Regions from separate parts of the Clostridium sp. 001 genome, predicted to be linked through region 1. Evidence: a T-box and tRNA genes for the amino acid it is inferred to sense, from the RefSeq annotation. Region 1 holds a T-box; the other regions hold tRNA genes.

The links. The T-box of region 1 lies ahead of B5S50_RS06755 (valine--tRNA ligase). A T-box ahead of a tRNA ligase gene usually reads a tRNA of that ligase, here a tRNA-Val.
Region 2: it has a tRNA-Val gene. The T-box ahead of B5S50_RS06755 (valine--tRNA ligase) is inferred to sense a tRNA for this amino acid. The anticodon was not compared.
Region 3: it has a tRNA-Val gene. The T-box ahead of B5S50_RS06755 (valine--tRNA ligase) is inferred to sense a tRNA for this amino acid. The anticodon was not compared.

Annotation. Positions count from the first base shown of each region.
Region 1 covers NZ_CP020473.1:1,496,823-1,506,806, reverse strand. The annotation lists gene B5S50_RS06800 (ABC transporter permease) at 1-652, shown strand, start outside; gene yjfF (galactofuranose ABC transporter, permease protein YjfF) at 649-1,656, shown strand; gene B5S50_RS06790 (DUF2812 domain-containing protein) at 1,734-2,483, opposite strand; gene B5S50_RS06785 (PadR family transcriptional regulator) at 2,487-2,819, opposite strand; gene B5S50_RS06780 (hypothetical protein) at 3,112-3,351, shown strand; gene B5S50_RS06775 (protein kinase family protein) at 3,348-4,064, shown strand; gene surE (5'/3'-nucleotidase SurE) at 4,363-5,112, shown strand; gene B5S50_RS06765 (ABC transporter substrate-binding protein) at 5,143-5,943, shown strand; gene B5S50_RS06760 (hypothetical protein) at 6,175-6,579, shown strand; T-box leader at 6,736-6,947, shown strand; gene B5S50_RS06755 (valine--tRNA ligase) at 7,032-9,680, shown strand; gene B5S50_RS06750 (folylpolyglutamate synthase/dihydrofolate synthase family protein) at 9,778-9,984, shown strand, end outside.
Region 2 covers NZ_CP020473.1:2,587,368-2,597,351, forward strand. The annotation lists gene B5S50_RS12070 (hypothetical protein) at 1-140, shown strand, start outside; gene murA (UDP-N-acetylglucosamine 1-carboxyvinyltransferase) at 235-1,494, shown strand; gene spoIID (stage II sporulation protein D) at 1,679-2,725, shown strand; gene B5S50_RS12085 (M23 family metallopeptidase) at 2,877-3,593, shown strand; gene spoIIID (sporulation transcriptional regulator SpoIIID) at 3,814-4,068, shown strand; gene B5S50_RS12095 (rod shape-determining protein) at 4,166-5,197, shown strand; gene yyaC (spore protease YyaC) at 5,290-5,838, opposite strand; tRNA gene B5S50_RS12105 (tRNA-Thr) at 6,088-6,163, shown strand; tRNA gene B5S50_RS12110 (tRNA-Tyr) at 6,169-6,253, shown strand; tRNA gene B5S50_RS12115 (tRNA-Val) at 6,263-6,338, shown strand; tRNA gene B5S50_RS12120 (tRNA-Thr) at 6,360-6,435, shown strand; tRNA gene B5S50_RS12125 (tRNA-Tyr) at 6,441-6,525, shown strand; SAM riboswitch class I at 6,605-6,704, shown strand; gene metK (methionine adenosyltransferase) at 6,876-8,051, shown strand; gene B5S50_RS12135 (ATP-dependent RecD-like DNA helicase) at 8,182-9,984, shown strand, end outside.
Region 3 covers NZ_CP020473.1:2,267,234-2,277,217, reverse strand. The annotation lists gene B5S50_RS10585 (adenylosuccinate synthase) at 8-1,294, shown strand; gene B5S50_RS10580 (acyl-[acyl-carrier-protein] thioesterase) at 1,448-2,203, shown strand; gene B5S50_RS10575 (NAD(P)/FAD-dependent oxidoreductase) at 2,228-3,457, opposite strand; gene B5S50_RS10570 (CoA-binding protein) at 3,849-4,226, shown strand; gene B5S50_RS10565 (pyruvate, water dikinase regulatory protein) at 4,417-5,232, shown strand; tRNA gene B5S50_RS10560 (tRNA-Glu) at 5,458-5,532, shown strand; tRNA gene B5S50_RS10555 (tRNA-Val) at 5,548-5,623, shown strand; tRNA gene B5S50_RS10550 (tRNA-Asp) at 5,629-5,705, shown strand; tRNA gene B5S50_RS10545 (tRNA-Glu) at 5,850-5,924, shown strand; tRNA gene B5S50_RS10540 (tRNA-Val) at 5,940-6,015, shown strand; tRNA gene B5S50_RS10535 (tRNA-Asp) at 6,021-6,097, shown strand; tRNA gene B5S50_RS10530 (tRNA-Thr) at 6,103-6,178, shown strand; gene B5S50_RS10525 (ATP-binding protein) at 6,229-7,215, opposite strand; gene B5S50_RS10520 (DnaD domain protein) at 7,208-8,206, opposite strand; gene B5S50_RS10515 (nitronate monooxygenase family protein) at 8,563-9,630, shown strand; gene B5S50_RS10510 (MarR family winged helix-turn-helix transcriptional regulator) at 9,669-9,984, shown strand, end outside.

The DNA of each region.
Region 1 (9,984 bases):
TATGGTTGCTACCCTTATTCTATACATAGTTGGAAGAGGTATAGCCCAACTTATTACAGGTGGCCAAATACTAACATTTACTAATAAGTCATTTATTTTTATAGGAACAGGATATATTTTTTTACCTGTGGCAATAATTATTGCTGCTGTAATTGTTTTTGCAATTTATTTACTTATTAGAAAGACAGCATTAGGTTTATTTGTTGAATCTATAGGTGTAAATAGCAGTGCTAGCAAATACTGTGGTATAAGGGCACGAAAAGTTATTTTCTCACTGTATATTATATCTGGCATTCTTGCAGGTATTGCAGGCATTATTTTATGCTCTAATATAAAGAGTGCAGATGCAAACAATGTAGGATTATGGATGGAATTAGATGCTATATTAGCTACTGTTATTGGAGGAACTTCCATGGCAGGTGGTAGATTTTATTTAGGAGGAACAGTAGTAGGAGCAATATTTATACAAGCCTTAACAACAACCATTTATAGTATGGGAGTGGCTCCAGAAATTACTCTTGTAGTTAAAGCTATAGTAGTTATAATAGTTTGTATTATACAATCTGAGGCATTTAGAAAAATGCTAGTAAGAAAGAAATCAAAAAATAATACAACTAAAAGTAAACCTGAAAAAGAGGTGGCTCGTGTATGATAAAAGGGTTAACTAATAAGAAGAAAATTTTTAAATTAAATTCATCATTTATTTCGATTTACGCTACAATTGGTTTGTTTATAGTATTATTTTTAATTGGATCTGTTATGTTTAGTGGATTTTTTTCAGGACAAGTATTAGCAAACCTTTTTATAGATAATGCTTATTTAATAGTTTTAGCTATAGGTCAGACTTTTGTTATTATTACAGGTGGAATAGATCTTTCTGTAGGTTCTATGATAGCTTTTATAAGTATGATTACTGCAAGTTTATTGCAAAATGGAGTTAATCCATTTTTGGTTATGATTTTTGTTTTAATTGTAGGAATTGTATTTGGAACAGTTCAGGGGATATTAGTAGAAAAATTTGATCTTCACCCATGGATTGTAACATTAGCAGGTATGTTTTTTGCACGAGGATCAAGTTATGTTATAAGTATAAATACTATAAGTATTAAAAATCCGGTATTTACTGCTATTTCAGGTTTTAGAATACCCATTGGGCCAGGTGTAGCTATATCCATTAATGTAATTGTTAGTTTGATAGTAGCTGCAGTTGCTATATTTGTATTAAAGTATACGAGGTTTGGTAGAACCGTATATGCAATTGGCGGAAATGAAAATTCAGCTATGCTAATGGGCCTAAATACTGGAAAAGTTAAAATTCTTGTTTATACTGTATCTGGTTTTTGTTCTTCTTTAGCTGGGCTGTTATTTACTTTATATACACTATCAGGTTACGGTTTACATTGTATGGGAACGGAGATGGATGCCATTGCAGCTTGTGTAATAGGAGGAATATTACTAACAGGGGGATCAGGATATCCTATAGGACCTGTATTTGGTGTTTTAACTATGGGTATAATTCAAAGTCTTATAATGTTTCAAGGAAATCTTAATTCTTGGTGGACAAAGATTGCAGTAGGAATGTTGCTATTTATATTTATTGCACTGCAGAGAATTATTGTTATTAGAGAAGAAAAGAAAAAGGTTGTTATAAGCTGATGAGTTTTATATTTAAAGTTAGGATAAAATAAAAGGTGTTCAATTCATAATTGTTCACCTTTTATTTAGTTTATTTTTTATTTTACGAACGTACTTAATAGACAAGTTATGAAAGCAATTAGGCCAATTAACAAAAATCCTACCATTTTTATAATTATAATGTTAAATAGGCTTAAAAGGAACAGAGATATTACTAATATAGTTGCAATTGTTGCTAATGTATCTAATAACTTTTTTAATGCTTTATGATTTACATGAGTTGAAGAACCATCTTTAATTCTATTTAATGTAGTGTAATAAGATATACAAGGTAGTCCTGTAACAATAGTTATTATTAATGTTATTATTAATGTAGGTATTAAAATAACACCAAAAATTTTTATATATATGTGAGGTATATAATTATATTTAGCAAGTGATACTAAAATAGTAAATAAAATAGAGCATACAATAAAGCATAAAAGTGATGGCACTGCGATTTTTTTAGCTAATTTATACTGGCTTATATATTTTTCTGATTTGGTATCACTGTCTGTATAAATTGGTTTTGTGTCTTCAGGGGCACTGAATATATGCATTGAATTTGATGCAGAACATATATGATTCCATCCTGCTTCTTTAAAGTATGAAAAGTATTCTTCATCTGCATTATATCTATAATCTAGAGAATATTGCAGTTTTTCAGGTTTAGCTTTTTTGAGTTTGTATCCCATAAAGCTAAATTTATATAAAACCCAGCCTTTACTTGCATAATCAGAGAGCATTTCCATTTCTTCCTCTTCTCCAAAAGCTACTCCTTTGCTCATAACATATTTTGTGTTGGACATATACTATAACATCTCCTCGTTGTTAAATATTTCTTCTGCAATTTGAACCATCTTACGTTTCCTTTCAACTTCATTTTTTAAAAATTGAATGCCTTTATCTGTAGCAATGTAAACTTTTTTTTGATCTGATTCCTCTGTAAGTTTTATGAGTTTTGCATCAAGAAGTTTTTTTATACTTGTATATAAAGATGCAGGACCTATTGAAAACTTGCCTTCTGACATTTTTTCAACGGATTTCATAATCAAATAGCCATGTTTAGGTTTTATTAAAGATAGCAAAATATAATAGTAGGTGTCTGTAAGTTCACCCATTTCTAAAGAATTAGTTCTAGCCATTTTTACCTCCTATATATCATTAAATGACATATGATTTAATATACTATATCATTAAATGATATACATGTCAATTATTTATTACTCATTAGTAGGTTGCAATAATATGTGTGTGATTATGGAATAAATGTGTAAATATATATGATTTATACTATCAGTTGATAATATAAATCATAGTAGAAAATCATGCTTTATATATTGACAATAATAGATTAATAATATATCATAAAATAAAAGTATATTATCAACTGATAATTACTTAATCATATTAAAATTATTGAAAAGAGGTGCTTTAATGAGTTTTTTCTCAAGATCATCAGAAAAAAATAGATATGGAGATAAGCATCGAGGTAGTAACTATTATAAAAGAGAAGGATTGTTAAGCCGTATATTGAGAAGGTTTGGTTCACTTTCCAATTCAGGCAGGAAATATAATAACAAGTATTCTCACAGTTCACATCAAAATCATTATTCCGATAGACGGCATTATTCAAATCAGAGACATCATAGAAGATATAAAAGTTCATGGTCATGATATCGTTTTTTAAGAGAAAGGTATATCCAGCAGGCTGTTTTATTAATGAATATAAAGTTATAAGACTAATAGGTGAAGGACGGTTTGGTGTATGCTATTTAGTTAACTTAGGTGGCAAGGAATATGTACTAAAAGAGATTAAACCTAAGGCTATTAAAAAGAATGGAAGTAAAATTATCTTTGAGAAAGAAATACTTTCATCTATTGAACATCCATCAATTCCTAAAATATTTGATACAATAATAAATGATGATATGTATGCTTATATTTTGGAATACAAAACGGGAAAGACGATAGAAGAGATGCTTTTTGAAGATAATCACGTATTTACACAACCGGAGATTTATGAGGTGGGGAAAAGGGTTATAAATATAATAAAATATCTCCATGACAACAATATAGTTCATAGAGATATAAGGGTACCCAATGTGATTCTTCATGAAAATAATGTGCATCTTATTGATTTTGGACTTGCAAGATTCATTAATAATGAGAGGTATGTACCTTCTGCAGACTTTTCATATTTTGGCCACTTATTGCTTCATTTACATTACTCTTCTTTTGAAAAAAGCAGCAGAAAATCAAAACCCTGGTACAGTGAGCTAGAGTTAACGGAAAAGAATATAATGTTTTTAAAGAAACTTATAGGTATTAAGGAGAATTATAAAAATATCATTGAGGTTGAGGATGATTTTTGCAAGGTATTTGGCTAGTTGAATTACCGGGCTTTTCCAGCTGATTTATCCGATCGCACTACCATTGCTAACACCCCCATCTTCTATCAAAGTGGGGGATAAGCACTGGTACGCGCCTGGATAAGTTCTTCTAAGGTTCAGCTGGAGAAAGTCATCCTTATAAGCAAACTCCATCTGAACCTAAGAATCACTTGATAATCAAGTTTGTGATTATAAAAATATAAATTGATTTTTTATTTATTTCTACATTTAATTTTCTGTATTTGTAGTAGAATAGTTTTAAATGATCAATTTATATAAGTGTGGAGGCTAATTTATGAAATTATTATTGACCAACGACGATGGAGTTAATGCAAAAGGAATATATGCATTAGCTAAAGAATTAGAAAAAAAGCATGAAGTGATAATTGTTGCGCCGGATGTTGAAAAAAGTGCCAGCAGTCATTCTATAACAGTAAGAGATCCTTTATTTGTTAAACAAGTGAAGCTTGAAGGAATAAAATCTAAAGCCTACAGCGTCACTGGTACACCTGCAGATTGTGTAAAGATTGCAATAGATAAAATTGTAGATGGAAATGTAGATATGGTTTTATCCGGAATAAATAATGGATTGAATATTGGATTGGACGTGTTGTATTCCGGTACGGTTTCTGCAGCTATTGAGGCTGCCATTAATAAAATACCTTCACTGGCTGCATCTATGGAAGTTGAAGATGGAGTTGAAGGAGAATATGAGGATGCAGCAAAATGTGTTTCAGGAGTACTGGAAAAGCTTGAAGATAGATATATAAAAGATGATGTTGTATTTAATTTAAATATGCCCATGAAGATAAAAAAAGGAATTAAAGTGTGCAAAATTGGTGAAAGAGGATATACTGGTTATTTTATAGAGGTGGATTCTAAAGATGAGGGAAAGACTTTTCAATTAAAAGGTAAGATGAGTGATTCTCTTGTTATTGACACAGATGGATATTTTATAAAACAAGGTTATGCTACTTTAACACCACTTCACTATGATCTCACTAATTTTAAACTGCTTAAACAGGTTGATAAAATTTTTAACTAATAAAAATGTATAAAAACTTGTGTTTTTGTAATGGTAGCAGATAAAACTATGCAGCAGGTACTTAGCAAAAGTTGTGATATTGGATTTTGTGGGCCGGAGCAGACAATATATATATATAACCAGAAGAGAAAGGATTACCCCGTACTTTTTGCACAACTTACAACTACAGATGGTTCTTTTTTAGTTGGTAGAAAAGCGGAAAAAAACTTTGATTGGAAATCTGTAAAAGGCAAAAGTATAATTGGGGGAAGACCTGGTGGAGTTCCTGAAATGGCTCTGGAGTATGTATTGCAGAAAAATGGAATTCAACCTGGAAAAGACGTTAACTTGATGACTAATATTGCCTACACTGCAACAGGAGGAGCTTTTAAATCGAAAACAGGGGATTACGTTGCACTTTTTGAACCAACAGCTAGTATGCTTGAAAAAGATAAAACTGGATACGTAGTTGCTTCAGTAGGTAAATCTGCTGGTGTGCTTCCATATACCTGTTATTTTTCAACTAAATCATATATGGAAAAGAATCCACAGACTATTCAAAAATTCACTGATGCAATTCATCAAGGACAAATATGGGTTCAAAAACACAGTGACAAAGAAGTGGCTGAGGCTATAAAATCATTTTTCCCTGGAACAGATGAAGATATCTTGATTTCTGTAGTGAAAAATTATAGAGCTATAAATGCCTATGCGACTACTCCAGTTATAAAACAGCAGGATTTAAACAGACTTGAGGATATAATACAAAACTATAAACCTAGTTTAATACCTTCAAGACCAGACTTTAATAAGATAGTTAATAACTCTTTTGCAGAAAAAGCTATTAAATAACTTATAGCATTTCGAAATGAAAATAAACTTATACACATCAATAGATTATTAGTAATTGAAAATTACATTTAAGTTAAGAATTAATAGTGAAAAATGAGTGAAAATTAATTATAACTATTAATTCTTAACTATTAATTTTAAATTTAAACTCTTCCCACACATAACTTTTGATATAATGGAATAAAATACAATTAAAGTTTTTTGCTGTGTGAATGGTGGGTGGTGTAAATTTTGAATGGTGAATATTTAGATTATGTAGAAGATTATGCACGAAAGGTTGATTTTAAGAAAATAGGAGAAAATCCATTTTATTTTGAAAAAGTGTATAGAGACATAAGTATGAAATTTGAAGATCTATATGGGGTTTCATATAATGAAATGGATGAAGTATATATTCCAGGAACGTTATTAAATGCAGATAATAAAAAATTTGTTGCTGTATTTTTTATAAGTGTAAGAAGTGGCGGGATAAATTATGGAGCTATTATATTTCATCCTAAATATGGTCTTGTAGATGAAGATGATTTTCAAGATGTATTATCGGAAGAAGAATACCTTTCTATGATACACTATAAATATAGATTGTGTGTAAAATTATTGAATGATTCGCCAGGAAATATGTTTAAAAAATACTAGTTGTATGAGATTGACGTATATAGAGTTTTACTATAAAAATTAAATGCGGTATACTAAGACATTATCACAATTCAATCATAAAACGTTTCAAAATGAAAATAAAATTTCTTGACAGGTTAAAAAATAACGTTATAATAGAACTATATAAATTTGAATTTGTTAACTGTGAAAAAGAGGATTAGAGATAATGGAGTATAAAGAGAGGAAAACTTGTTAGTTGAGAGGTTTTCTATATGGATTATCTTGAAGGTAGCTTTGGAGTTTCTTTGCTGAAATAACAGTAGGTAAAGACGGTTTTCTTAATCGTTATTTTTTAAGAGCCTGTATTTACAGGAAAAAAGGTGGTAACGCGGGTCTTCGTCCTTTATGGATGAAGGCTTTTTTTGATTTAAGAATGTAAATACTTGAATTGGTATTAATATTAGAATATCTAATAATTAGGAGGAGATTTGATGGCACAAAAGAAAGAAATGGCAACTACTTATAACCCAAAAGAATTTGAAGACAGACTTTATGATCTTTGGCAAGAAAAAGGATATTTTACACCCAAAGCAGATAAAAATAAAAAATCGTATACAATAGTAATACCACCTCCAAATATTACAGGAAAATTGCACCTTGGACACGCGCTAGATGATACTATACAGGACATAATAATAAGAACAAAGAGAATGCAAGGCTACAGTACATTATGGCTTCCGGGTGAAGATCATGCAAGTATTGCAACTGAGGTAAAAGTTGAAAAAGAACTCCTAAAAAAGGGAATAGAAAAAAAGAAAATAGGAAGAGAAAAGTTTCTTGAAAAAACCTGGGATTGGAGTAATGAATACAGGGGTAGAATAAGAAACCAGGTAAAGAAGCTTGGTTGCTCTGCAGATTTTACAAGAGAGCGATTTACTATGGACGAAGGCCTCAATAAGGCAGTAAAAAAGTTCTTTGTAAAACTATATAATGATGGCCTTATATATCAGGGAAACAGGATAATAAACTGGTGTCCTAAATGTCAGACAGCTATATCCGATGCGGAAATCGAGTATGAAGAGCAGCAGGGACATTTTTGGCACATAAAATATAAGATTATAGGCAGTGACGAATACCTTGAAATTGCAACTACAAGGCCTGAAACAATGTTTGGAGATACAGCCATTGCAGTTAATCCTAAAGATGAAAGATATAAGCATTTAGTAGGAAAGAAAGCTATACTTCCAATTATAAATAGGGAAATACCTATAGTTGAGGATGACTATGTAGACATGGAGTTTGGTACAGGAGCAGTTAAGATAACACCAGCTCATGACCCTAATGACTATCATGTAGGAAAAAGACATAACCTTCCTGAAATAATAGTAATGAATGAAGATGGAACTATAAAATTACCTGGAACAAAATATGATGGGCTTGATAGATATGAAGCTAGAAAGTTAGTAGTAGAAGATTTAGATAAGCAGGGATATTTGGTTAAAATCAAAGAACATGCACATAATGTAGGATGTCATGACAGATGCGGTACTACTATCGAACCTATGCTTTCAAAGCAGTGGTTTGTAAAGATGAAATCATTGGCAGAACCTGCTATTAAGGTTGTAAGAGATAAAAAGGTTAAATTTGTACCTGAAAGATTTGAAAAAACTTACTTCAACTGGATGGAAAATATTCAGGATTGGTGTATTTCAAGACAGCTCTGGTGGGGACATAGAATTCCTGTTTGGTACTGTAAGGATTGTGGCGAAGTTATAGTAACAGATGGAGAAGCTACGAAATGTACAAAGTGTGGTTCAACTAACTTAGAGCAGGATAAAGATGTACTGGATACCTGGTTTAGTTCTGCACTATGGCCTTTTTCAACACTTGGATGGCCAGATAAGACAGAAGATTTGAAATGCTTCTACCCTAACAATACTCTTGTTACAGGATACGACATAATATTCTTCTGGGTTGCAAGGATGATATTCTCAGGTCTTTACTGTATGGATGACATTCCTTTTGAAAATGTACTTATACACGGTATCGTAAGAGATTCTCAAGGAAGAAAAATGTCAAAGTCCCTTGGAAATGGTGTAGACCCAATAGAGGTAATAGATGAGTATGGAGCAGATGCTCTTAGATTTACTCTTATTACAGGAAATGCACCAGGAAATGACATAAGATATTATCCAGAAAGAGTTGAAGTATCTAGAAATTTTGCAAACAAGATATGGAATGCTTCAAGATTTGTACTTATGAATATAGATGCAGATTTGATGAATAAGTATAAAGACTGCAAAGATTACAGTGGTGCAGATAGATGGATAATGTCCAAATTAAATACTCTTGTAAAAGAAGTTACAGACAATATAGAAAAATTTGAACTTGGAATAGCTTATCAGAAATTATATGATTTTATATGGGGAGAGTTATGCGATTGGTATATAGAACTTGTTAAACCTGTTATGTATGGTGAGGATGAAAAAGCTAAGGGTGTGGCATACAACGTGTTAAACAATGTATTATCTACAAGTTTGCAGTTATTACATCCTATAATGCCTTTTATAACTGAGGAAATATATACTCACCTTTATACAGAGTATGAATCCATAACTATATCAAAATGGCCAGAATATAATGAAAGCCTGAAAGATTTAAAGGCAGAAAAAGATATGGAATATATTATAGAGGCTATTAGAGAAATAAGAAATATTAGAACAGAAATGAATGTACCATTTTCTAGAAAAGCAAAAATTATGGTTCATGTAGCTGAAAAAGATGCATATGAAGCTTTTCAAAATGGAGAAGATTATTTTAAAAAATTAGCTTCTGCTAGTGAAGTTGAATTTTTAAAAGATAAAAATGATGCACCAAAAAATATAGTATCAGCAGTAACTAGAGGAGCAGAATTATTTATTCCACTTTTTGATCTGGTAGATATGGATAAGGAAATTGAAAGACTTAATAAGGAAAAAGAAAAACTAGAGGGAGAAATAAAGAGGGTAGAAAACAAACTTTCAAATGAAAAATTTGTTGCTAAGGCACCGGAAGCTGTGGTAAATGCAGAAAGAGAAAAAGGTGACAAATACAAAGAAATGCTGAATACTGTAGTTGAAAGATTGGAAAATATAAAATAAAATCTAATTTAGATGGGGATTAAACTCCATCTAAATTAAATTTAACTTATCCAGAGACGCAGTCATGGGATAAAATAAAATATGGGGATGTGTTACTATGAATTATGATGAAGCAATCGAGTACATAGAAACTACTGCTAAGTTCGGGAGTAACTACGGACTTGATAGAACACAAAAAATGCTGGAGCTTTTAGGTAACCCACAGAAGAAAATAAAGACAATACATGTGGCAGGTACTAATGGTAAAGGCTCTATTACTGCAATGATAAACAGAATACTAATGCAAGCTGGATTTAAGGTAGGT
Region 2 (9,984 bases), 1.1 Mb from region 1:
ACAGTTCTACTGCGTATACCCATAAGTATGAGCCAATACAAAGTGTCACAGGTTTAATAGATTTTAACTATGCTGTTGTAAAATATGATACGGGCACTTATATAATTATGGGAACTCCAGAAATAATGGTGACATATTAGGAATCATATAATATGGATGTTTTTGTTAAATGTAACTTATAAGGCGGTACAAAAATTAAGTAACATATTAGCAATTATAGAATGGAGGAACATTATGAGTAAAATAGTAGTTAAGGGAGGAAATAAACTGCATGGGGAAGTAAATATCAGTACTGCTAAAAATTCTGTATTGCCTATTATAGCAGCTTGTATTTTAAGTGAAGATAAATGTGTAATAGAAAAGGTACCAATGCTTGAAGATGTTTTTGTAATAAGTGACATATTGAGGAGCATATCTGCAGATATAAATATAGACAAAGATACAAATAAAGTCATAATAGATACATCTAATATAAAAGATTGCAATCCATGCAGCGAATTAGTAAAAAAAATGAGGGCATCATTTTTAATAATGGGTCCTATGATAGCTAGGTTTGGAAAGTTCAGATTATGTCTTCCAGGGGGATGTAATATTGGAACTAGACCTATAGATCTTCACTTGAAGGGCTTAAGTGCCTTGGGAGCAGAGGTGAATGTAGGTCATGGATATGTAGAAGCAAGTGCTAAGAAATTGATAGGGGATAAAATATATCTAGATTTTCCTTCAGTGGGGGCTACAGAAAATATAATGATGGCATCAGTAATGGCAGAAGGAGAAACTATAATAGAGAATGCAGCAGAAGAACCCGAAATAAGGGATCTGGCAAAATTTTTAAATAGCATGGGGGCAAATATTATTGGTGCAGGGTCAGGTACTATTAGAATATTAGGAGTAAAAAGTTTAAAGGGAAGTACTCATAGACCAATATTTGATAGGATAGAATCTGGTACTTTTATGGTGGCAGCTGCTATAACTAGAAGCAAGATTAAAATAAATGGTGCTAATGAAGAATACTTAAAACCTATAATCGCCAAGTTAACTGAAGTTGGAGTTCATATAAGCTCACAAGGAAGTAGCTTGATTGTAGATGGAAGAGATGAATTAAGACCAGTAGATATTAAAACTATGCCTTATCCTGGCTTTCCAACTGATATGCAGTCACAGATGACAGGACTTTTATGTACTGTTATGGGTACAAGTATAATAACAGAAACTATTTTTGAAAATAGATTTATGCACGTAGCAGAGATGAAAAGGATGGGAGCAAACATAAAGATAGATGGAAGAAGCGCAGTTATAGAAGGTGTAAAAAAACTTACTGGAGCAGAAGTTAAAGCAACGGACTTAAGAGCTGGTGCAAGCCTTATACTTTGTGGGTTAGTAGCAGAAGGTGAAACAGAAATTGCAGATATATACCATGTAGATAGAGGCTATGTAGATATTGAAAAAAAATTAAAAGCACTAGGAGCTGATATTGAGAGGATAAATGAATAATACTCCTATTATATATATTATTAGACAAAGAGAAGATTAGAACAAAATTTTTTCTTTGTTTTTTTATTGGAATATTTTATAAGATGCGGCAATAAAAATATAATATTGTAGTTTAAAATATATATAAGGCATTTTCAAAGAAATGACTTGTTACTTTCTTTCAAACGCCTAACAGGAGAAAAATATGAAGGGTGATATATTAGACTTTTTAAAAAAATTTATTATTTTAGTGTTTATGGGTACATTATTTGTAATTGTACTCTCCTTATTTATGGTGGGAATGGGAAACCAAAAATATGATAACTTACCTCAATTCCTAATAAAGTCAAAAAATATAATACTAAAGAAACAGGATACCAAGTCAGAAAAAATAAAGGTGTACATAACTAAAGAAAATACAGTAAAAGAAATGGATTTAGAGCAATATGTAACAGGAGTAGTAGCTGCTGAAATGCCTGCCGAATTTTCAGAAGAAGCGCTTAAAGCACAGGCTGTGGCGTCTAGAACTTTTGCAGTTGCACATATGGAGGTGTATGGAGGCAAAAAATATAAGAGCAATACAGGTGCAGATGTATGTGATACAGTCAAGTGCCAGGTATTTGTTAATAAAGAAGATAGGATGAAAAACTGGCCTAAGAGTGAGGGGGATAAGTATTGGAGCAAAATTGTAGATGCAGTACAAGCTACTTCAGGACAGGTGCTGACTTACAAAAATAAATTGGTGATGGAGCCCTACTATTTTGCAGTAAGTGCAGGAAAAACTGAAAATTCAGAAGATGTATTTGGAGAAGCAGAGGGATATTTAAAGAGCGTAGAAAGTCCAGGAGAAGAAAGTGCACGAAAATATAAAACTTCAGTGAAAATGTCATACGTAGATTTTATAAATAAGGTAAACTCAAATTATGCTAATTCAGGGTTATCTTCAGAAAACTTACCCAACCAGATAGGTATAAAAAGTAAAAATGAAAGTGGTTCTGTAAAAGAAATTAAACTTGGTGATGTTACTATATCTGGTACGAAATTTAGAACTATTATGGGATTGAATTCGGCAAACTTTAGTATAGATTTTAAAGATGGTGTGTATATTCAATGCATTGGATATGGACATGGAGTTGGAATGAGCCAGTGGGGAGCTAATTATATGGGCAAAAATGGCCAAAACTACAAAAATATATTGTCTCATTATTATGAAGGAACTAGTCTAGAAAATGTAAACTTATTTAAAAAATAATAATTATATCAGCTAATTGTATGTTACTAGAATACATTAAATAAATATTAAGTAAAAAAGAGGAAAATTTCCTCTTTTTTTTGTAAAAAAATTTCATAAAATATGTATTTTTTTCTATTCTCTGGACAAACTACAAAAAGGAGGTGTTATTATGAACAAAAAATCTTTTAACAAAGCATTCAACTTTTTAAAAAAGGAGAGCTTTTATGTAATACTGTTTATATGTTTATGCATTGCAGTAACAGCGGCAGTAATAACAGCAAGAAATAATAAAAATCAAAGTGCACAGCTTCAAAAAAGTCAGGCTGTAGAGCAGAAAAAAATTAGGGAAACAGCAAAGGCAAATGAAAAGCCTTCTTCCAATTATAACAATGCTCTTCAAGTAAAAAAGGATAACAAGGTAAAATCCAATGTATCTAATAATGAAGCATCGAAGGGAGTATCTAACCCAGTAAGCACTTCCTTTCAAAAGCCAGTAGAGGGTAATATTGCAAGAGGTTATTCAGAAAATCCAGTATATTGGGATTCTACAGCAACTTATAGACCAAACTTAGGATATGATATACAAACTCCACTTGGCAAACCCGTGTTCGCAGCTATGGATGGAAAGGTAGAATCAGTAAATACAGCAACACAGGATGGAGTAGAAGTCATTATAGATCATCAAAATGGATTAAAAACAGTTTATTCTAACCTAGATCCAAGTGTGAAAGTTAGTGCAGGTCAAACTATAAAAAAAGGAGCAGTTATTGGAGTAGTTGGCAAAAGCACATTGAGATCAGCTTATGAAAAATACGGAGATCACTTACACTTTGCTGTTTTGAAAGGAAAAGAATTTGTTGACCCAGGTAAATATATAAAATACTAATATTTGGCCATTTCTTAGAATTTTATGGAGAAATGGCCCATACACAATGAATTTTAAAATATTAACCAGCATATTTATAAATATATAGGAACAAATAATTAGCAGAGATTATTTAGTTTAATGATAAATACGAGTAAATACGTTTATGGATATATAATGTAAAGTTTCATCATCAATTGTTGATTGTAAAACGGTAGCTGTAAAAAGGAGTTGAATAAAATTGAAAGATTATATTGAAGAAAGGGTTTTGGAAGTTGCCAAATATATAATAGGATCTAAAGCCACAATAAGGAAAACGGCTAAGGTTTTTGGAGTAAGTAAAAGTACTATACACAAGGATATGACAGAAAGATTACCTAAAATAAATCCTCAAATTGCTCAGGAAGCTAAGAGTATATTAGATTATAATAAGGCAGAGAGACATATAAGAGGTGGTAAGGCTACTAAAATGAAATATAAAGCTATTGAAGGCTAAAAACATTCCTATTATAATTAGAATATGATATGATAATAAAGGTAAATAAATTTACCTTTTAGTTTGAAAAGCAAAGGAGATTAGGAGTGAAAAGGGAATGTTTTTTAGTATAGGAACTGATATGGGAATAGATCTAGGTACAGCAACCGTACTTGTTTATATTAAAGGCAGAGGGGTAATTTTAAAGGAACCTTCAGTTGTTGCCATAGATAAGATAAAAAATAGAGTACTAGCTGTAGGAGAAGAAGCATGGCAGATGATAGGTAGAACGCCTGGTAATATCGTTGCCATTCGTCCATTAAAAGATGGAGTTATATCTGATTATGATGTAACGGAAAAAATGTTGAAGTATTTTATAAGCAAGGCTTGTGGTAAAAATAGAATATCTTCACCAAGAATAGTTGTTTGCGTTCCATGTGAAGCTACTGAAGTTGAAAAAAGAGCTGTAATTGATGCGGCTAAAAATGCAGGTGCAAAAAAGGTGTTTTTAATTGAAGAACCACTAGCAGCAGCTATAGGAGCTGGTATTGATATAACTAAGGCAAGTGGAAATATGGTAATAGATATAGGTGGAGGCACAACTGATGTAGCAGTAATTTCACTTGGAGGAATAGTTGTAAGGTCTTCCATCAAAGTTGCAGGTGATAAGTTCGATGAAGCCATAATGAAATATGTAAGAAAAGAACATAAATTGATGATTGGGGAAAGAACTTCAGAAGATTTAAAAATAAAAATAGGATCTGCTTTTGATAGAGATGAAGAAGTAAGTATGGAAATAAGAGGTCGTGATTTAATTACAGGGCTTCCTAAAAATATAACGGTATCTTCTGCGGAAATGAGAATAGCACTAAAAGAAACTGTAAATTCTATAGCAGATACAACTCGTGCAGTACTGGAAAAAACGCCGCCAGAATTATCAGCTGATATAGCTGATAAAGGTATTTTTATGACTGGTGGAGGTGCACTTTTAAATGGATTGAGTAATTTAATACAAAAAGTAACTAATGTACCCGTTTATGTTGCAGAAGAACCAGTATCATGTGTAGCACTAGGTACAGGCAAAGTACTTGAATATTTAGACAAAATGGAAGTAGTTTTTAGTGGTGATGATATAACATTAATAGATTAAAACAAAGAACAAAATCTAACTTATTTAGTATTATGTATTTTTTAATAAGTTAGATTTTAATTTTCTTATAGATACTAAAATGTTGGATATAGTTAAATATCGGTAAAAATATTGTTGTAATATAGATAATATGAATGAATTAATGAATAAAGTATTACTTCAGCCATACTTAAAACTAAATTAAGACGTATATTACTGCTGGTATTATTAAATAAATCTTCATTGCTATTTGAATCAACTATCCCTATTATTGAGGAATTTCCTACATCTGGGAGAGATTTTCCTACACCTTTGCCAGGATGAACGGGAAAGTCTCTTACTTGAATATCGCCTATAGTTTCTAGATCACCTAAACAAGCATCTATTCCTATAATGTTTTTATGCGGGTGAAGTAAATTTATTTTATTCAGTTTGCTTTCAATGTTTAAAGCATGTATAGGATCTGAAATTGTACCGTAGACAGGTAGAGGAAAATGCTTACATTTTAAAAGTGTACCTACTAGGGGACCCAGGCAATCCCCTATATATCTATCGGTACCAATACATACAATTATGGTATCGTTATTAATGTAATTTTTCAAAAAATAGGCAAGTTTATAATATGCTAAGGGATCTTTATAATTACTTTTTGCTTTATTCAATATATTCACCTTCTTTTATGTATGTACTTGCGAAGAACACTATATATAATTTATATGATGACTTTATATAAATTATTAAAGCTAAATTAAGTGAATATGATTTTGAAAGAAATATAGAGAAATATGGAGAAAGAGATATGTAATATTAAAATTTAATCATATATTAAATTTGATAATAAGTGAATAAAACTGTATACTAATTTACGTTGAGTGCGTTCTTGTTTTAAGGAACGTAGGATAATAAAATAAGCTGGCATGGCTCAGCAGGTAGAGCAACTGACTTGTAATCAGTAGGTCGTGGGTTCGATTCCTACTGCCAGCACCAAACATGGAGGAATTCCCGAGTGGCCAAAGGGGGCAGACTGTAAATCTGTTGTCAGTGACTTCGATGGTTCGAATCCATCTTCCTCCACCATAAATATAAGGGCGCATAGCTCAGCTGGGAGAGCATCTGCCTTACAAGCAGAGGGTCATAGGTTCGAGCCCTATTGTGCCCACCATTTAGAATAATAATAGAATAAGCTGGCATGGCTCAGCAGGTAGAGCAACTGACTTGTAATCAGTAGGTCGTGGGTTCAATTCCTACTGCCAGCACCAAATGCGGAGGAATTCCCGAGTGGCCAAAGGGGGCAGACTGTAAATCTGTTGTCAGTGACTTCGATGGTTCGAATCCATCTTCCTCCACCATAAATATAAAGGCACTTTTAGGTGTTTTTTGTTTTATAAAAATTATATAATCTTAACAGATGAAAAAATTATATTATAGCTCTTATCAAGAGAGGCGGAGGGAACAAGGCCCTATGAAACCCGGCAACCAGTGAAAATCACCAAGGTGCCAATTCCTGCAGGATTCTGCAAGATAAGAGAGTAGTTAAGTTATTTAACCTCTTCTTATCGAAGAGGTTTTTTTAATTGACGTGCCACTTTAGGTATTTCAGTTTATATTGTGAATATAGGATTTGAATTAGCATTTAATGCAATAGAATTAATTCACTTTATTGTAAGAAAAGTATGTTTTTACATGGGAGGTATAGAAAATGAGAAAACTATTTACATCTGAATCAGTTACAGAAGGCCATCCAGATAAGATGTGTGATCAGATTTCAGATGCTATCTTAGATGCCATATTGGAACAAGATCCTTATGGAAGGGTAGCGTGTGAAACTGCAACTACTACAGGTATGGTTTTAGTTATGGGTGAGATATCAACTAATTGTTATATTGACATTTCAAAAATAGTTAGAAATACTGTAAGAGAAATAGGATATACTAGAGCTAAATATGGATTTGATTGTGATACTTGTTCAGTAATAAGTTCAATTGATGAACAATCATCGGATATAGCTATGGGGGTTGATAAAGCCTTAGAGGCCAAGGAAGGTGAAATGGAGGCCATAGAAGCTATAGGCGCTGGAGATCAGGGTATGATGTTCGGATTTGCTACAAATGAAACTCCAGAATACATGCCTATGCCAATAAGTCTTGCTCACAAACTTGCAAAGAGATTAGCGCAGGTTAGAAAAGATAAAGTTTTAGATTATCTAAGACCAGATGGAAAAACTCAAGTTACTATAGAATATGAAGACAATAAACCAGTTAGAGTTGATACCATAGTAGTATCTACTCAACATGATGAAATGGTAACTAGAAAACAAATTGAAACAGACATAATAAACAATGTAATAAGACCTGTTGTACCACGAGAGTTTTTAGATTATAAAACCAAGTATTTCATAAATCCAACAGGAAGATTTGTTGTTGGAGGTCCCCAGGGAGATTCTGGACTTACAGGAAGGAAGATAATAGTAGATACTTATGGTGGCTATGGAAGACATGGCGGGGGTGCTTTTTCTGGTAAAGATCCAACCAAGGTTGATAGATCTGCTGCTTATGCTGCAAGATGGGTAGCAAAAAATTTAGTAGCTGCAGGTATTGCAGATAAGTTGGAAATACAACTTGCTTATGCTATTGGTGTAGCAAAGCCTGTATCTATAACTGTAGATACTTTTGGTACAGGAAATATACCGGAAGAAAAAATAGTAGATATAGTGAATAAGGTATTTGATTTGAGACCAGCTGCTATAATAAAAAATTTAAATCTTAGAAGACCTATATACAGGCAAGTTGCCGCTTATGGACATTTTGGAAGAACTGATATTAATGTACCTTGGGAAAGATTAGATAAGGTTGAAGAAATAAAAAAATATATGTAAATAATGAAAAGCTCTATATTGTAACATGATATAGAGCTTTTTTAGTATGTTGGATTAAGACAAAGTTTAATGTGGTATAATTATTTATAAATATATGATTTTGTTTGCAAATAGGGGTAGGAGAGATTCTATGCAAGAATTACAAGGAATTGTAGAAAGTATAATATTTCAAAATAAAGATAATGGGTATGTAGTTGCTAAAATAAGAGAAAATAAAGATGTAGTAACTATAGTAGGATGTATACCTAATATAATTGAAGGACAAAATTTGAAGGCTGTAGGGGAATGGGTTCTTCATCCTCAGTTTGGAAATCAATTTAAGGTTCAGGCTTCTGAAGAAATAATACCTAACACTACTATTGGCATAGAGAGATATTTGGCCTCTGGAATAATATCAGGAATAGGTCCAGTAACAGCAAAGAAAATAGTAGAGAAGTTTGGTGAAAATACCCTTCAAATATTGGATAATAACATAGGAAGATTAAAAGAAATAGAAGGTATAGGAGCAAAAAAAATAGCTTTAATAGAGGAATCTTATTCTAAACAAAATGAAGTGAGAAATATAATGATATTTTTGCAAACTTACGGAATAACTCCTAGCCAGTGTGTTAAAATACATAAAAAATTTGGAGCAGATTCTATAAGTATTGTGAAAGAAAATCCATACACCCTTACAGAAGAAATAAGTGGTATAGGTTTTAAAACGGCAGATAAGATAGCAAGAAGCCTTGGAATAGAAAATAATTCTCCATTTAGAATACAAAGTGGAATAAGATATTTGGTGAATAAGTTTTGCAGCTTGGGAAATACGTATATGCCTATAGATAACCTTATAAAAGAAGGTGTTGACATACTCCATATAACTCAAAAAGAACTGGAAGAAAACATATATGAAAGTTCTGTAAATGGAAAGATAAAATTGGAGAAGTGGGAAGATAAAGTATGTGTATTTTCTATGACCTACTATTATTGTGAATTGAGTGTAACTAGAAAAATATTGATGTTAGCTTTTACTAAATATAAGGATATAGATTTTAATATAGATAAAGAGATAGAAGATTTTGAGAAGGAAAATAATATGAACTTTGCTGTTTCTCAAAAAGAAGCTATTAGGGGAGCAGTTGAAAATGGAGTGGAGATAATAACAGGAGGTCCTGGAACAGGTAAAACTACAATAATTAATTGCATAATTAGATTATTTGAAAAATCAAAGCTTAAAGTTTTAATGGGTGCTCCTACGGGAAGGGCAGCAAAGAGAATGTCAGAATCTACAAAACGAGAATCAAAGACCATACATAGACTTCTTGAAATGGGAGTGGGAAGTGATGAAGAAGCTTTATTTTTTTCAAGAGGAGAGCAATCACCACTGCAATGCGATGTAGTTATTATAGATGAGGCTTCTATGATAGATATAGTGCTTATGAATAACTTATTGAAAGCTGTATCTATGGGAACTAGGTTAATAATAGTAGGGGACGCAGAGCAGCTTCCATCTGTAGGCCCTGGAAATGTGCTCAGAGACTTCATAGACAGTAAATGTATTAAAGTAGTTAGATTAAAAGAGATATTTAGGCAATCAAAAGAGAGTATGATTATAGTTAATGCGCATAAGATAAATTCTGGAGAGATGCCTATTTTAAACAAAAAGAATAAGGATTTTTATTTTATAAAATGTCAAGATCCTTCGGATATATTAGACACACTAGTAGGATTAATAGATAAAAGGTTACCAAGTTTTAATAGTAGTTGGAATAAAATAGAGGATATTCAAATACTATCTCCTATGAGAAAGGGAATTTTGGGAGTATCAAATTTAAATAAAAAACTTCAGCAAGTTCTAAATCCTAAAAGTCCCAATAAGAGAGAAAAAAAGTTTAGAGACATGACTTTTAGGGTAGGAGATAAAGTGATGCAGATTAAAAATAATTATACT
Region 3 (9,984 bases), 770 kb from region 1:
AATTCTCATGTCAGCATTTATTGTTTTAGGATCCCAATGGGGTGATGAAGGAAAAGGAAAGATGACAGATTATCTTGCAAAAGGGGCAGATGTTGTTGTCAGATTTCAAGGTGGAAATAATGCAGGTCATACAGTTGAAGTAGGTGATAAGCAATACAAACTTCATCTTGTACCATCTGGAATATTGTATAAAGATAAGGTGAATGTAATAGGAAATGGAGTAGTGCTTGATCCAAAAGCATTATTTGAAGAAATGGATTATTTAAAAGACCTAGGAGTAGACATATCACCTGAGAATTTAATAATAAGTGATAGAGCCCAGCTTATTATGCCTTACCATAAGGTATTAGACGGTATAAAAGAGAGGGCAAGAGGTAAAAAAGATATAGGAACTACAGGAAAAGGAATTGGACCGTGCTATACGGATAAAATGGAAAGAAGCGGCATAAGAGTTTGTGATCTTATGCACCAGAATATATTTGAAGAAAATCTAAAAGAAAATTTAAAAATAAAGAATGACATAATAACTAAGGTTTATGGAGAAAAGGCTCTTGACTTTGATACTATATACAATGAATATATTGATTATGCAAAGAAATTAGCTCCTTATGTTAAAGATATATCTGTAGAAGTATATAATAGTATAAAAGGTGGAAAAAAAGTATTATTTGAAGGTGCACAGGGTACTTTGCTGGATATAGATTATGGAACTTATCCTTATGTTACATCTTCAAGCACTATTGCTGGTGGAGTATGTATTGGTTCAGGAATAGGACCTACTATGATAACAGGAGCAGTAGGTATTGCAAAGGCGTATACTACAAGAGTAGGAAAAGGACCTTTCCCTACAGAGCTTTTTGACAAGACAGGAGAATGGATTAGGGAAAATGGTCATGAATATGGAGTTACTACAGGAAGAGCTAGAAGATGCGGATGGCTAGATCTAGTAATACTTAAGACTAGCAGCAGAGTTTCTGGACTTACAAGCTTTGCTATTACAAAAATAGATACTTTAGCAGGACTTGAAAAGGTAAAAGCATGCGTAGGATATAAATTTAATGGAAAAATTATAGACTATGTACCTGCAAGTTTAGAAGATTTAGCTAAATGCGAACCTGTATATGAAGAATTTGAAGGTTGGGGCAGAGAAATAGAAAATGCCAAAACTTATGACGAGTTACCACAGAATGCTAAAAAGTATTTAAGTAGAATAGAAGAATTTACTGGAACAAAGGTATCTATAGTATCTGTTGGACCAAGAAGAGATCAGACAATAGATGTAAGTGAAATATAAAATTAAAGTTATCACCCTTAAATAAATTTATTAAATTAAGTTTATTTAAGGGTGAATTTTTTATCTTTAGCAATTTTATTCTACAGAAAAAATGGAAATTATATTATAATATAAATGTAATAGAAATTTCTAAGATAAGGAGGGTAAATAAAATTGGAAAATGTAGTTACTGAAAAAGAATACGAAGTCCAATACTATGAAATAGATTTTAGAAAGAAATTGCTTGTAACAAGTCTTATGAACTATTTTGAAGATGTATCTACAAAACAATCAGAAGATATAGGAGGAGGACTTGATTACTTAAAACAAAAAGGGGTAGCCTGGGTACTGTATAAATGGGATATACATATTAATAGGTATCCTCATTATGGTGAAAAAATAACAGTTCAAACTAAAGCATATTCCTTCAGAAAGTTCTATGGATATAGGACTTTTAAGGTTTTAGATGATAAGGAAAATGTCATTGCATCAGCCAATTCAATATGGCTTCTTATAGATAAAGAAAAACGTAAAGTAATTAGGATAACTGAAGATATGTATAAAATGTACGGTGTATCTGGAAATGAGATAAAACCGTTGATTATTAAAAAAATAAAGTTACCAGAACAGTTTGATATAGAAAAAGGTTTTAATGTAAGGTACAGTGACATAGATACCAACAGGCATGTCAATAATGTTAAGTATGTAGATTGGATTGTGGAAACTATACCTCTTGATATAGTACTTAATTTTACTATAAAAAATCTAAATATAACTTATGAAAAAGAGGCATTATATGGAGAAAAAATAAAAATATATACTGAACTGAAAAAGAAAGAAAATAGTTATATATCTCTGCATAAGATAGTGGATCAAGAGGAAAAAGAATTATCAGTGATAGAAGCGGTTTGGGAAAAGAATGAAGAATAAAAAGCAGAGAGAAAGGCTGATGAATTATGTTTCAGCAGCACTTTTCCCTGCAGTAAATCCCGAACTCCAGGCCCATTGTAAATTAAAACCACCACAGTCACCATCCACATCCAAAATTTCTCCTGCTAAATATAAATTTTTTATTTTTTTTGATTCCAAAGTAGTGCTGTTTACTTGAGAGGTGTCTACTCCTCCACAGGTAACTTGAGAATTTTTGAAGGAATTAGTATCATATACTGTAAATTCCCAGGATTTGAGTAAGTGACATATATTCTTTTTTTCCTGCCAATTTAATTCACTACATGATTTATGAATATCTTCAATGGATGATTCTCTTAAAAGTATAGGTATGATTTTTTTATTTATTACTCCTATGAATGAGTCGAATATACTTCTGTAACCAAAAGTTCCCCAGCGATTTTCCAGGAACTCTACTAAATCCTTTTCTTCAAAATCTGGAAGCATGTCAATTTTAATCTTAACGGACTTTTTACTAAATAAATTACAGGAAGCTATGCGACTTATGTCAAGTATAGGTGGCCCTGATATTCCGTAATCTGTAAATAATATTTCTCCATATTCTCTTTTTTGTATTATATTATCCACAACTATGTATACATACCCATTAAATTTTACTCCCGATAGGGCTTTTAAATGAGTATAGCTTAATTTCAACTGTACAAGGCCAGGAAGGGGTGGTATTATACTGTGGCCAAGGTTTTTACATAGGGTAAATCCCGAACCGTCAGATCCTGTATTAGGGGCAGATTTACCACCTGTACATAATATTAGTTTATTACATTCGTAAATTTGATCATTACAGTATATTTTAAAGGATTTTTTACCAAAAGCTATATTACCGACTTTTGAATTTAAATAAACAGGTATATTTCGATCTTCAATAGCCATTTTTAATATATCTAGTACGGAGGATGATTGAAGAGAGAGGGGATACATCCTTCCGTTTTCCAAAGTTGTAATTGGAAGACCTAGTGAATTAAAAAAGTTTATTGTGTCGTCAAGGGAAAAATTATTTAAGACACTTTCAAAAAAATGAGTATTATTACTGTGATATCTACAAAAATCTATATTTTTATTAGTTATATTACATCTCCCATTTCCAGTTGATAATATTTTATTTCCTATTCTACTTTTAGATTCTAAAATTGCTACGTCTTTTCCTCTGTCTTTTGCCGTAATTGCAGCCATGATACCAGAAGCACCTGCACCAATTACTATGATTTCATGAAACATGTAGATACATCTCCTATTTAATAAAATTCATTTATCCGATCGCTATCAGTGCTAACCCCCTCATCTTTATTAAAGTGGGGGATAAGTACTGTTACGCGCCTGGATAAGTTCTTCCCCTAAAGGATAACGTATTCTAAGTGCTAAAGACACTAAGAATACTGTTAATAAGGTTCAGCTAGAGAAAGTCATCCTTATAAGCAAGCTCCATCTGAACCTAAGAATCACTTGATAGTTATATTTTAACTTACTTGTACTTCTTTTAATACAGTTTGCAAAAAAATATATATTTAACTGCAGTTTGTAATATAATAAAAACAACATTATAAACATGAACGAGGTAAAAATTCATTTCTATTATCTTATATATTTTGTAAAAAGGAGTGTTGTCCAAATGGAAGCTGCTAATTTTCTATATTATAAGAACTGGGTAGTAGTTGGCGATGTGTCTAATGAAGAAAAATATGCTTTTAAAATATTAAGTTCTCTTAAGGGCGCAATGTATAATGCAGAGGGAGTGAATCCTAGAGATGCTAGCGGGAAGGTACACAAATCTTTAAGTGAAATACCTTTTAAAGTAGATGTACTTGATTTGTGCATAAATCCTAAGACTGGTATTGATATAGTTAAAAAAGCTTTTGAAATTGGCATAGACAAAATATTAATACAGCCAGGTGCAGAAAGTGAGGAAATATTAAATTTCTGCAGTAACAATGCAATTGATGCAGTAAAAGGATGTGTACTTGTAGAACTTACGAAAAAACATCAATGAATCTTACTTAGTGGGAGTTCGGTTTCTCCCACTAAGTCTAGATGAATTATCTAGGGGCGTAGCTACTGTTATCTCCCGCTTTGATAGAAAAGCAGATATCCCAAATCTTTGATTTGGTGATAGTCGCTTTCACAGAGTGCGTGGGAGTGTTACAGTAGGTAGCCATCAAATAAAGTTTAGGGGGTTTTTTATGCTTAAAATATATGCAGTTTCTGACTCTATAGGTGAGACTGCAGAACTTGTTGCTAAAGGTGCTGCTAGCCAATTTTATTCAGAGATAGAAGTACACAGGGTGCCTTATATAAAGAGTTATGAGGATGTAAATGAATTTATAAATGGGTTAGAAAGCAAAGAAAATATCATGGTTATATCTACAATAGTCCTTGTAGAAGTAAGAGAATTTCTAGTTCAAAGGTGTGTAGAATGTGGTATTCCTATAAATAATATTTTAGGACCTTGTATAAGTATGATATCAAGGATACTAAATAAAATACCTGAATATAAGCCAGGTGCTGTATGGGAAATAGATTCTGAGTATTATAAAAAGGTAGAGGCAGTAGAATTTGCCATAAAGTATGATGATAGCAAGGATAATTCAGGAATAAAATATGCGGATGTTGTTCTTTTAGGTCTTTCTAGAACTTCTAAAACGCCACTTTGTATGTATCTTGCAAATAAGGGAATAAAAGCTTTGAACATACCGCTTATGCCCGAGGTACCTGTGCCAGAGGAGCTGTTTGACATTGATAGAAAAAAGATTGTAGCTCTTACTATAGATCCAGTGCACTTAATAGAAGTAAGAAAACATAGAGTAGATAGATACAATACTACATCTAATAGGTTTAAGTATGCAAATGAAGAAAGGGTTCTTCAGGAACTGGAATTTTCAGATAAGGTTATAAGAAGATTAAGGTGTAAGGTAATAGATGTGACAAAAAGGGCAATAGAAGATACAGCATTAATTGTAATGGAATATATAGGATATATGGAATCAAAAGGTTATTAAAGTACAAATTTTATTATAAGAAAGCTGTTTTTTGCTTTTAAATCCAAAATTATATAAGAAATTTTAAAATATAAAATTGACCTAATACGTTGATATATAAGGAATCGTGAAGAAAAGTTCAAAGATGTCCAATAAAATATCACAAAAAAGTATTGACACTTTATAAAATATTTTGTATTATAGTGTATGTCAGGTCGTCAGGTACGACTTAATAAAACAGTATAAGGCCCCTTGGTCAAGTGGTTAAGACACCACCCTTTCACGGTGGTAACAGCAGTTCAAGTCTGCTAGGGGTCACCAAGAGTAAGTATATGTGGGCGCATAGCTCAGCTGGGAGAGCATCTGCCTTACAAGCAGAGGGTCACAGGTTCGAGCCCTGTTGTGCCCACCACATATGGCTCAGTAGCTCAGCTGGTTAGAGTGCCGGCCTGTCACGCCGGAGGTCAAGGGTTCGATCCCCTCCTGAGTCGCCATTATCTATGGTTATGCATAGATTTGATTTTTAAGTTTAACTTAAAGAGAAGTCTACACTTAAGGTGAGAGTTACTTGTTTAAGTTAAAGTTCTTAGCTTATGCTGTGTAGTAATAGTTAAAGATTTGCATTGACAATTAAATAAGGCCCCTTGGTCAAGTGGTTAAGACACCACCCTTTCACGGTGGTAACAGCAGTTCAAGTCTGCTAGGGGTCACCAAAAGTAAGTATATGTGGGCGCATAGCTCAGCTGGGAGAGCATCTGCCTTACAAGCAGAGGGTCACAGGTTCGAGCCCTGTTGTGCCCACCACATATGGCTCAGTAGCTCAGCTGGTTAGAGTGCCGGCCTGTCACGCCGGAGGTCAAGGGTTCGATCCCCTCCTGAGTCGCCATATGTGCTGGCATGGCTCAGCAGGTAGAGCAACTGACTTGTAATCAGTAGGTCGTGGGTTCGATTCCTACTGCCAGCACCAAAAATAAGAATGTATTTTTAAATACATTCTTATTTTTTTTATCTAGATATTTATTTGAAATTTTTATTTTGTATATTTTGTTTTATTCTTATGTCTTCTCCGAAAAACTTATACAAGGTAAATTCTCCAAGCAACCTAGAAGAAATTCTCTCTGAATAGCATTTTAAAATTTCTTCTAAGTCATAGTTTGTGGATACAAGCATTTTGCTTTGTCTCAATAGTTTTTTATTTAAAAGGTTAAATAGTTCAGTTTTAGAAAAGTCCGTTATTTGCTCAGATCCTAAATCATCTATTATAAGTAAATCACAATTCATTAAAATATCTTCTAATTCTATATTATTGTTGAATCTTATATCTCTTAGGTCTTTAATCAAGGATTCAGAGGTTCTATAAATTACTAAAAAACCTCTGTCTATCAATTCTTTTGATATACAATTTGACAAGAAGGTCTTTCCTGTTCCGGCAGATCCATAAAATAATAAATTTTCGCTGCAGTTAGAAAAGTTTTCTATGTATTTCCACGATGTGGATGCTATTACTTCTATATTTTTTCTAGGACTTGTAGGGTTTCCCTCACTTTTGGTGGAGGAATATAGCTGAAAGTTAAAGTTATCGAAGTTATTCTTAGCTAACATATTTTTGAAGTCAGAATTGCTGTAGTAAAGTTTAATAAGTTTTTGTTTATAGCAGTCGCATTTTTTGTTTCCAATGAATCCAGTGTCTTTGCATTTATCACATTTATAGGACATATCTAAATAATTTACAGGATAATTATTAGATGTTAAAATATGAGCTTTTTTTATCCTTAAATCTGAAATTTTTTGGTGAAGTTCCTTTAAGTAAATATCCTTGTTTGAGACATTGTTTAATATATTTATTGATAATTTTAAGGAAAGTCTACCTATTTGATTTTGTATGTTTAATACTTCAGGTAGTTTTTTTTTAATTTCTTCCTTTCGAAAGCCTAAAGCTTTTCTATCATCGTCTCTTATTTTTTCATATATTTTCATTATATTAGAGTGATAGCTCTTAATCATTCTTATCCCATCCTAGTAGTTTTTTTTCTAAGTCTTTAAAGTCATAGTTTCTCTGTTTAAAATTGTTAAAAGTTCCTTTTGAACTTTTATTTTCTGTAATTCTTTTTACATTTTTAAAATTGCCTTTATTTACTTTCTTTAAATCCTTTTTTTCTATATCTTCTAATGTCTTAATTTTATCTTTATTCCAGCTTGTTAATATTCCATCAATATATTTAAAGTCAGCCTTATTTATTCTTTGAAAGCATATGTCACAAGCTTTATATATAATTTCAACTGAGAAATTGTAAGCTTGAATCCATTTAGAAAGTAAATCCTCTTGGGGCTTCATTATTTCTCCATCTTTTATACCAAGATAGCCTAAAATTTTTCTTATTTTAATCCATTTATCTTCATGTTTTTTTATAAAAGACTGGGCATCATTTATATCTTTTATTTTAGCGTCAAACCAAGATATTGCAGTTTTTTCTATATATCTGCTGTTGGTTTTTCCTTTTAAAGCACAGTATTGAACTAAAAGAAGTATAATCTCTGGAGAAAAATTAAAATCATTTAACCAGCTTATGTACATAGTCATTTCTTTTGAAGATAAGGTCCTACCTAAGGATTTTTCTATATCTTCAAGCATATCTTTAATAGAAGTTTTATTTAATTCTTCAAGTAAATTTATATCATCTTCTTTTTCATTGTCTCTATCTGATAAATCTAAGAATTCTATATTATAATTTCCCATATTGTCAACGGGTACCATTTTAATAACATTTTCGTCATTCCAGTAGTTCCAGGCGTTTAATACATCCGTTTCTAAAAGATGTAAAGCACTTGCAACAATTTGAGAGCTAACTCCTAATTCACCTGATTTGCAATATTTTAGCCCAAGCAGGTATACTTTAACAAATTCCCCTCGGGCTTTAGGCATAAACTTATCTATAAAAACGTTGCTTACAGGAGTATAGTTAGCTTCAGCGGTCTTAAATACAAAAGTACTCATATATTTTTTACCTACCTTTTATAAGCTTTGTTTTAAAAAGCTATCATATAAATATTATAACAAAATATAAAAAGTATAACAATGTAATACTTTTGGAATTATTTTCTATATTTAAGTTTACTAACTTTTCAATTTATTATATTATAGAGTTTAAAGGCATAGTTTTAAACTATTTTGTTTTAATATTATATTAAAATTACTTGATTATACTAAGGTAAATAGGATAAAATTAAGTTTTAGGATATAGTAGTCTTTAATCTTAAAATTTTAAGATGCTGGACAGTTAAAAGTTTTTAATATATACTTTGAATATCAAAATATTCGAGTATCAAAAATTATTTGAAGGAGGGGGTCACATGAAATTACCTCCATTGATCATAGGAGATCTAAAAGCTAAAATACCTATTATACAAGGTGGAATGGGTGTAGGAATTTCTCTACATAATTTAGCACAGGCAGTAGCAAATGAAGGTGGTATAGGTATAATTTCTACAGTGCAGATAGGATATAGAGAACCAGATTTTGAAGCTAACCCAACGGAGGCTAACCTTAGAGCATTGAGAAAGGAAATACAAAAAGCTAAAGAATTAAGTCCCAAAGGTATAATTGGAGCAAATATTATGGTGGCTATAAATGATTATAATGATATGGTAAAGACCTGTATTGAGGAAAAAGCTGACATTATAATATCCGGAGCAGGACTTCCACTTATTTTACCTAAACTTGTTGAGGGAAGCAGCATAAAGATAGCACCTATAGTTTCTTCAGGGAAGGCAGCTTCTCTTATAATTAGACACTGGTTGAAAAAATATTCTAGACTTCCGGATTTAGTTGTAGTAGAAGGACCTAAAGCTGGGGGACATTTGGGATTTCATTTAGAACAACTACAAGAAGGAAAAGAATGTTTAGAAGATATAGTATGTGAAGTAATCAAAGTAGTTAAATATTTTAGAGAAAAATATAATAAGAATATTCCTGTAGCAGCAGCTGGTGGAATATATACAGGAGCTGATATTGCAAAATTCTTCAAGTTAGGTGTAGATGCAGTACAGATGGGAACACGTTTTGTGGCAACTGAAGAATGTGATGCTAGCATAAACTTTAAAAAGGCATACATAGATTCAAAAAAAGAGGATATAAAAATAATAAAAAGTCCTGTAGGGCTTCCTGGAAGAGCTTTAAGAAATAAGCTTATAAGGCAAGCTGAAGAAGGGAGAATTGCGCCTAAAAGATGTTACAATTGTTTGAAAAAGTGTAATCCTAAGGAAACTCCTTATTGTATATCCAGAGCACTGATCAATGCTGTTAAAGGAAATATAGATGAAGGGCTTATTTTTGTTGGAAGTAACGCTTATAAGGTAAACAAAATTGTAAAGGTTAAGGAACTTATGAAAGAGCTAGTTTTAGAAGCAGAAAATATTTGATATAAGTGGCGTAAATTAATTGTCAAAGTGGTGATCTAGTGAACAAAGGTATAAATGTTATAAATGAATTGTTAGTAGATCTTTTTAACGATATTCTAGTAATAGAACAAAAATCCCTTCAATATGCAACATTTAAAGATTTATCTGTAACGGAGGTACACACTATAGAAGCTATAGGTATGGATAAACTGAAGAGAATGAAAGATGTTGCCTGTCAACTAGATATAACTATGGGGACCTTAACTACGGCCATAAATCGTTTAGAAAGAAAGCAATATGTTACACGAACAAGGAGTAAAGAAGATAGAAGAATTGTATACATACAGTTGACCCAAAAAGGAAAACTTGCCTTTA